DNA from 2 places in the Kineococcus endophyticus genome. Region 2 is predicted to be linked to the other one. Evidence: riboswitches for the same ligand, from Rfam matches in the RefSeq annotation. Region 2 holds a riboswitch; the other holds the start of a gene.

Region 1 (3,399 bases), on a different contig from region 2:
CGCCACCGCCGTGGGGGATGCAGAACGTCTTGTGCAGGTTCAGGTGCGAGACGTCGGCGCCGAACTTCCCGGGCCGGGCGAGGCCGACGAGGGCGTTGAGGTTCGCGCCGTCGACGTACACCTGGCCGCCGGCGTCGTGGACGAGGCCGCAGACTTCGCGGATGGACTCCTCGTAGACCCCGTGGGTGGACGGGTAGGTGACCATGAGCGCGGCGAGGTCTCCGGCGTGCTGGGAGACCTTGGCGCGCAGGTCGTCGAGGTCGACGTTGCCGGCCTCGTCGCACGCGACGACGACGACCTTCAGCCCGGCCATGACGGCGCTGGCGGCGTTCGTGCCGTGCGCGGAACTGGGGATGAGGCAGATCGTGCGCTCGCCCTGCCCCTGCGCCACGTGGTAGGCGCGGATCGCGAGGAGACCGGCGAACTCCCCCTGCGAACCGGCGTTGGGCTGCAACGAGACGGCGTCGTACCCGGTGACCTCGGCGAGCCACCGCTCGAGGTCGGCGACGAGTTCGGCGGTGCCCGCGAGCTGGTCGGCCGGGGCGTAGGGGTGCAGGTCGGCGAACTCCGGCCAGGAGATGGGTTCGAGCTCGGTCGTCGCGTTGAGCTTCATCGTGCACGAGCCCAGCGGGATCGCCCCGCGGTCCAGGGCGTAGTCGGCGTCGGACAGCCGGCTGAGGTAGCGCAGCATCGCCGTCTCGGACCGGTGCTGGGAGAACACCGGGTGGGTGAGGAACTCCGACGTGCGGCGCAGGGACTCGGGCAGGGCGGGTTCGGCGGCCACCTCGGAGGGGTCCAGGCCGAACCCGCGCAGGGCGGCCGCCACGTGCGCGTCCGACGTCGTCTCGTCGACGGTCATCCCGACGTGGTCGGCGTCGACGCGGCGCAGGTTCACGCCCGCCGCCAGGGCGGCGGCCACCACCTCGTCCGCGCGACCGGGCACCCGGGCCAGGACGGTGTCGAAGAACTCGTCGTGCACGACCTCGACGCCACCCTCGCGCAACTGCTGCGCGAGCGCGGACGCGCGGCGGGCCACCTGCAGCCCGATGGCACGCAGACCCTCGGGGCCGTGCCAGACGGCGTAGCAGCCGGCCATGACGGCCAGGAGCACCTGCGCGGTGCAGATGTTGGACGTCGCCTTGTCGCGGCGGATGTGCTGCTCGCGGGTCTGCAGGGCCAGGCGGTAGGCCTTGTTCCCGTCCGCGTCCACCGAGACGCCCACGAGCCGGCCCGGCAGCGAGCGCTCCAGGCCCTTGCGCACGGCCATGTACGCGGCGTGCGGACCGCCGGCGCCCATCGGGACGCCGAACCGCTGGCTGGACCCGACGGCCACGTCGACGCCGAACTCGGCCGGCGGGACGAGGACGGTGAGGGCGAGCAGGTCGGCCGCGGCGACGGTGACGGCGCCCTTGGCCTTCGCGTCGGCGACGACGGCCGCCAGGTCGCGCACCCGGCCCGACGTCCCCGGGTACTGCACGAGCAGCCCGAAGACGTCCCCCACCCCGGCGAGCGGGTCGGGGGCGTCGAGGTCGACGACGGCCAGCTCGAGCCCGAGCGGGACGGCGCGCGTGCGCAGGACCGCGAGGGTCTGCGGCAGCACGTCGGCGTCGACCGCGAAGACCGCGCCCCGGGGTGCCTTGGACGTGCGCCGCGCCAGCGTCATGGCCTCGGCGGCGGCGGTGCCCTCGTCCAGGAGCGAGGCGTTCGCGATGTCGAGGCCCGTGAGGTCGGTGACCGCGGTCTGGAAGTTCAGCAGGGCCTCCAGCCGGCCCTGGGAGATCTCCGGCTGGTACGGCGTGTAGGCGGTGTACCAGGCCGGGTCCTCGAGGACGTTGCGCCTCACCACGGCCGGCGTGCGGGTGCCGTGGTACCCCAGGCCGATGAGGGAGGGGACGACGCGGTTGCGGCCGGCGAGGGCGCGCAGCGCGGCCGTCACCGACGTCTCGTCGAGGGCCTCGGGCAGGTCCAGGACGCCGTCGCGGATGCCCGCGGGGACGGCGCGGCCGACGAGCTCGTCGAGGGAGGACAGCCCGACCACGTCGAGCATGCGGGCCACGGCGACGGCGTCGGGGCCGATGTGCCGGGCACTGAACGGCAGGGCGGCGGGTTCGGGCGTGAACGGGGGCAGTTCGCGGTCGACGGGCACGGACGGCGAGGTCATGGACGCTCCGGAGGTCTGGCGTTGCGCGGACGGACCTCCCCGTCTGTCACACGCCGCGGACGGCACGTTCCAGAGCGGCCTGCCCCACGTGGTCCTTCCGCCTGAGAGGTTCCGGGGATGTTGCCCCTTCGGCGCCCCGGCCCGGATCGGGTCGGAGTCTCTCCCACACGGGGTGAACGGCCGCCGTCAGTCTACGGGGTCGCGCGCCGAGGTCCCCGTCGGCGGGCACGCGGGGCGTCGAGCCGGGTCCGTGGGCCCGACGGCGCTAGGTTGTGCGCGTGATCACCCTCGCCGTCTGCAGTGCCAAGGGCGGTGTCGGCAAGACCTCCGTCGTGCTGGGTCTCGCGTCGGCCGCCCTGGCCCGCGGCACCAGCACCCTGGTGGTGGACCTGGACCCGCAGGCCGACGCGACGTCGGGGCTGGACGTGACGGCCCAGCGCGCGCACGACGTCGCCGCCGTCCTGACCTCCCCCAAGCGGCGCGTCGCCGAGGACGCCGTCGCGCCGAGCGGCTGGGTCGACGACCACCCCGGGCTGCTCGACGTCGTCAGCGGGTCCGCCGACTCGGCCCGGCGCGACACCCCCGACGCCGACGAGGAGGAGCTCAAGGCGCTGCGCCGCGCACTGCGCAAGCTGGACGACCACGACCTGGCCATCCTCGACACACCCCCCTCCCTCAACGGCCTGACCCGCTCGGCGTGGCGCGCCGCGGACGCGGTGCTCGTCGTCTCGGACGCCAGCCGGTTCTCGGTCGCCGCCGTCGACCGGACGCTGCGCGAGGTGCGGTCGTTGCGGTCCGGCCCGAGCGTCGTGGGCATCGTCGTCAACCGGTTCACGCAGCGGTCCGGCGAACAGCGGTTCCGGTTCGAGGAACTGCGCGGCCTGTTCGGTGACCTGGTCCTCGACCCGCTGCCCGACCGGGTGTCCGTCCCGCAGTCCCAGGGCGCCGGGGTCCCCCTGCACGCGCTGAAGACGCGGACGGCGAGAACGCTTGCGGCTCAGTTCGACTCGCTGCTCGACCGGGTCCTGGAGACGGCGAGGGGAACCGCAGGGAGTTTCTAGACGTCACAACGTGCAGGAAGGTTGCGCTGCGCCTACCGTCAATCGACGGGTCGTGCGCACAATGGTCCTGTTGGTGCCGCCCCCGCTCTCCCCGCGCCCGCCGCGGGTCCAAGGAGGTCTCGTGACGTCGTCCAACATCCCCCTCACCGGGTCCCCGCGCGCTGAAGCCCCCGCGCG
Region 2 (3,399 bases):
GCAGCCCCGCGTCCACCTCGTCGCCCGGGCGCAGGCTCTCCTCGTTGCGGCGCACCAGGTCCGCGACGCCGAGGCCCGTGCTGCGGCAGTGCTCGAGGAGTTCCTCGCCCGTGCGGAACGCGTGCGGCAACCCCTCCCCCGTCCCCACCACGGGGGCGTCGGGTTCGAGCGGGTGGTTCCGGACGAAACCCCCGCCGACGGAGTACGACGTCCGCTCGGCGACGACGTCACCGGCGGCGTCGCGCGCGGTGAAGACCATCCCGTTGGGGTGGGCCGGCAGCGACTGGACCAGGAGCCGGACGTCGGCGTCCGGGTCGAACGGCACGCGGTGGACACCGAGCAGCGGGAGTTCGCGCTCTCGGGCGACCGCGTCCAGCCGCGCCTCGACGGCGTCGGGGTCGACGAGTTCGGGACGCTCCCCCAGCAGCCCCAGGACGACGGCCCGGTCGCTGCCGTGGCCGCGGCCGGTGGCGCCCAGGGACCCGTGCAGGTCCACGGTCACCGACGCCACGCGACTCAGGTCCCCGGCGGCCTGCACGTCCTCGGCGAAGGCGAGCGCCGCCCGCATCGGCCCGACGGTGTGCGAGCTCGACGGGCCGATGCCGATGGAGAACATGTCGAAGACGGACAGCGGGGTGCTCACGGCTCAGCGCTCCCGGCGGTAGAAGGGCAGGGCCACGACCTCGACCGGCAGCTCGGTCCCGCGGACGTCCACGCCGAGGCGCGTGCCCGGCTCCGCCAGCGCCGCGTCGACGTACGCCATCGCCACGGGGTGGCCCAGCGTCGGGGAGAGCGCCCCGCTCGTGACCTCACCGACCGCCTCGCCCCCGGACACGACGGCGTACCCGGCGCGGGGGGCCCGGCGACCCTCGCCGCGCAGCCCCACGAGGACGCGCGTGGGCGGTTCCTGCGCCAGCCGCTGCAGGGCCTCCAGCCCCACGGCCCCGGGCTCCTTGTCGAGGACGACGACGCGGCCCAGCCCGGCGGCGAAGGGGGTCGTGTCCTGGCTCAGCTCGTGCCCGTAGAGCGGCATCCCGGCCTCGAGGCGGAGGGTGTCGCGGCAGGCCAAGCCCGCGGGGACCCCGCCGTGCTCGCGGGTGGCGGCGAGCAGGGCGTCCCACACCTCGCGCGTGCGCTCGACGGGGACGAACACCTCGAAGCCGTCCTCACCGGTGTACCCGGTGCGGGCCAGCAGGACCTCGACCCCGGCCAGCACCGCGGTGACCGAGCGGTAGTAGCGCAGCGTCGCGAGGTCCGGCCCGGACTCCAGCAGGGGGGTCACGATGGCGACGGAGGCGGGCCCCTGCACGGCGACCAAGCCCCAGCGGGCCGTCTCGTCGGCGACGTGGGCGTCGAACGGGCGGGCGCGGTCGGCCAGGGCGACGACGACGGGTTCGACGTTCGCGGCGTTGGCCACGACGAGGAACTCCTCCTCGCCCAGGCGGTAGGTGACGAGGTCGTCGACGATCCCACCCTCGTGGTCGACGACCATCCCGTAGGCCGCCCGCCCGACGGCCATCGCCGAGGGGCGCCCGACGAGGGCGGCGTCCAGGGCGCGGCCGGCCTCGGGTCCGGTGACGCGGATCTCGCCCATGTGCGAGAGGTCGAAGAGCCCGGCGCTCGTGCGCACGGCCTTGTGCTCGGCGAGGTCGGAGGCGTAGCGCAGCGGCATCGACCAGCCGGCGAAGTCGGTGAACGACGCGCCCAGCTCGGCGTGCGCCTGGGCCAGCGGGCTCACGGCAGGGGTGGTGACCGGGGTGGTGCTGGTGCTCACGGGGCTCCTCTCGTCACGACCGCACGTCGCGGTCGAGCTGACCCCCTCTGTCGTGGGACCTGAGAGCTTCACCGTCACGCACTGCGCGACAACGGCTTTCCCCGTCGGTGAGGACCGGAGCGGTCCTGCTTTCCAGAGCGGCCTGCCCGTGGCGGTACGTGGACCTGAGAGGTTCCGGGGTGGTTGCTCCTTCGGTGCCCGCCGCGGACGGCGGAGCTCTCCCGCCGGGGCGGAGCGGCCGAGTGTTCAGTTGTCCCGGACAGCGTGGCACACGCGACGCCCGGCAGGGCTTCTACGGGACACGGACCCTGCCGATGAGGACGGTGGAACGTCTCACCCGCACCCCTTGCGGAAGGCCCCCCGTGTCCCGAGTGCTCCCCGTCACGATCGCCGGAGCGTCCGGCTGCCTGGCCGTCGCGGCGGCCGCCGCGACCGACCTGCCGGGTCTGGCCACCGCCGCCCTCGCCGCCCTCGCGGCGGGCGGGACGGCCGCGCTCGGGGCACGCGCCGGCCGGTCCGAGCGGGAGGCCGAGGACGCCGCGCGCCGGGACGCGGCCCGCCTGCGGTCCGGGGACCTCACGGGGTCGCAGGGGGCGGACCCCGAGCTGCGGGCCGCACTCGCGGCCCTCGGCGAGCGGGTCCGTCCGCTCACCGGGTCGGTCGACCTGCTGGGCATCGCGGGCGCGGAGATGGACGTCGCCGGACGCACCATCGCCGACGGCGCCCGGGACACGACCGACTCGGCGGCCCGCATCGCCGCCGCCAGCGACGAGGTGTCGGCGAAGGTCTCGACGATGGCCGCGGCCGGTGAGCAGATGCAGGCCGCCATCGCGGAGATCTCCCGCAGCGCCAACCAGGCCGTCGAGACCGCCGGCCACGGCGTGCAGGCCGTGACGTCGGCGGAGACGACGATCTCGGCGCTGGAGGAGTCCAGCGCCCGCGTCGGCGACGTCGTCAAGACGATCACCGCCATCGCCGACCAGACCAACCTGCTGGCCCTCAACGCCACCATCGAGGCCGCCCGCGCCGGCGAGACCGGCAAGGGGTTCGCCGTCGTGGCCGGCGAGGTCAAGGAGCTCGCGCAGCAGACGGCCCGCGCGACCGAGGAGATCGGCGCGACCGTCGCGCAGATCCAGGGCGACACGGCCTCGGCGATCGAGGCCATCCGCGTGGTGCGCGGCCTCATCGACTCCATCAGCGAGTACCAGCACACCATCGCCTCGGCGGTGGTGGAGCAGAACGTCACCACGCACGACCTCAACGCCTCCACGTCCGAGGTGGCCCGCCAGGCCGTGTCGATCGCGTCGTCGGTGGCCGTCGTCCACGAACGCGCCGCGGCGACCTCGACGGCCGCCTCGCGCAGCCACCTCGCGGTGTCGGAGGTCAAGCGCCTCGTGGGCCGGCTGCAGACCACGGTGCTGGACCTGACGCTGCCCGCCGCCGCCGACGAGCCCGGCAGCTACCGGATCGGCTGGGACCGTGCGGGGAACCGCCTCGAGATGACGATGGCCGGGCTCTGGGACGTCGAGCTCGCCCGGGCGTACGCCGCCGAGCTCATCGCCGCCATCCGCGACAACCGCCCCGGCTGGACCGTCGTCTGCACGATGAGCGAGCTCGGCCCGACG

The links. Region 2 has a riboswitch for glycine ahead of gcvT (glycine cleavage system aminomethyltransferase GcvT). Riboswitches for the same ligand answer to the same signal wherever they lie in the genome.
Region 1: another riboswitch for glycine. It lies ahead of gcvP (aminomethyl-transferring glycine dehydrogenase); the one in region 2 lies ahead of gcvT (glycine cleavage system aminomethyltransferase GcvT).

The regions. Positions count from the first base shown of each region.
Region 1 is NZ_JBFNQN010000017.1:57,683-61,081, reverse strand. It holds gene gcvP (aminomethyl-transferring glycine dehydrogenase) at 1-2,161, opposite strand, end outside; glycine riboswitch at 2,241-2,337, opposite strand; gene AB1207_RS21645 (ParA family protein) at 2,440-3,222, shown strand; gene AB1207_RS21640 (SMI1/KNR4 family protein) at 3,344-3,399, shown strand, end outside.
Region 2 is NZ_JBFNQN010000002.1:106,130-109,528, forward strand. It holds gene AB1207_RS02780 (L-serine ammonia-lyase) at 1-616, opposite strand, end outside; gene gcvT (glycine cleavage system aminomethyltransferase GcvT) at 647-1,774, opposite strand; glycine riboswitch at 1,812-1,915, opposite strand; glycine riboswitch at 1,917-2,008, opposite strand; gene AB1207_RS02790 (methyl-accepting chemotaxis protein) at 2,137-3,399, shown strand, end outside.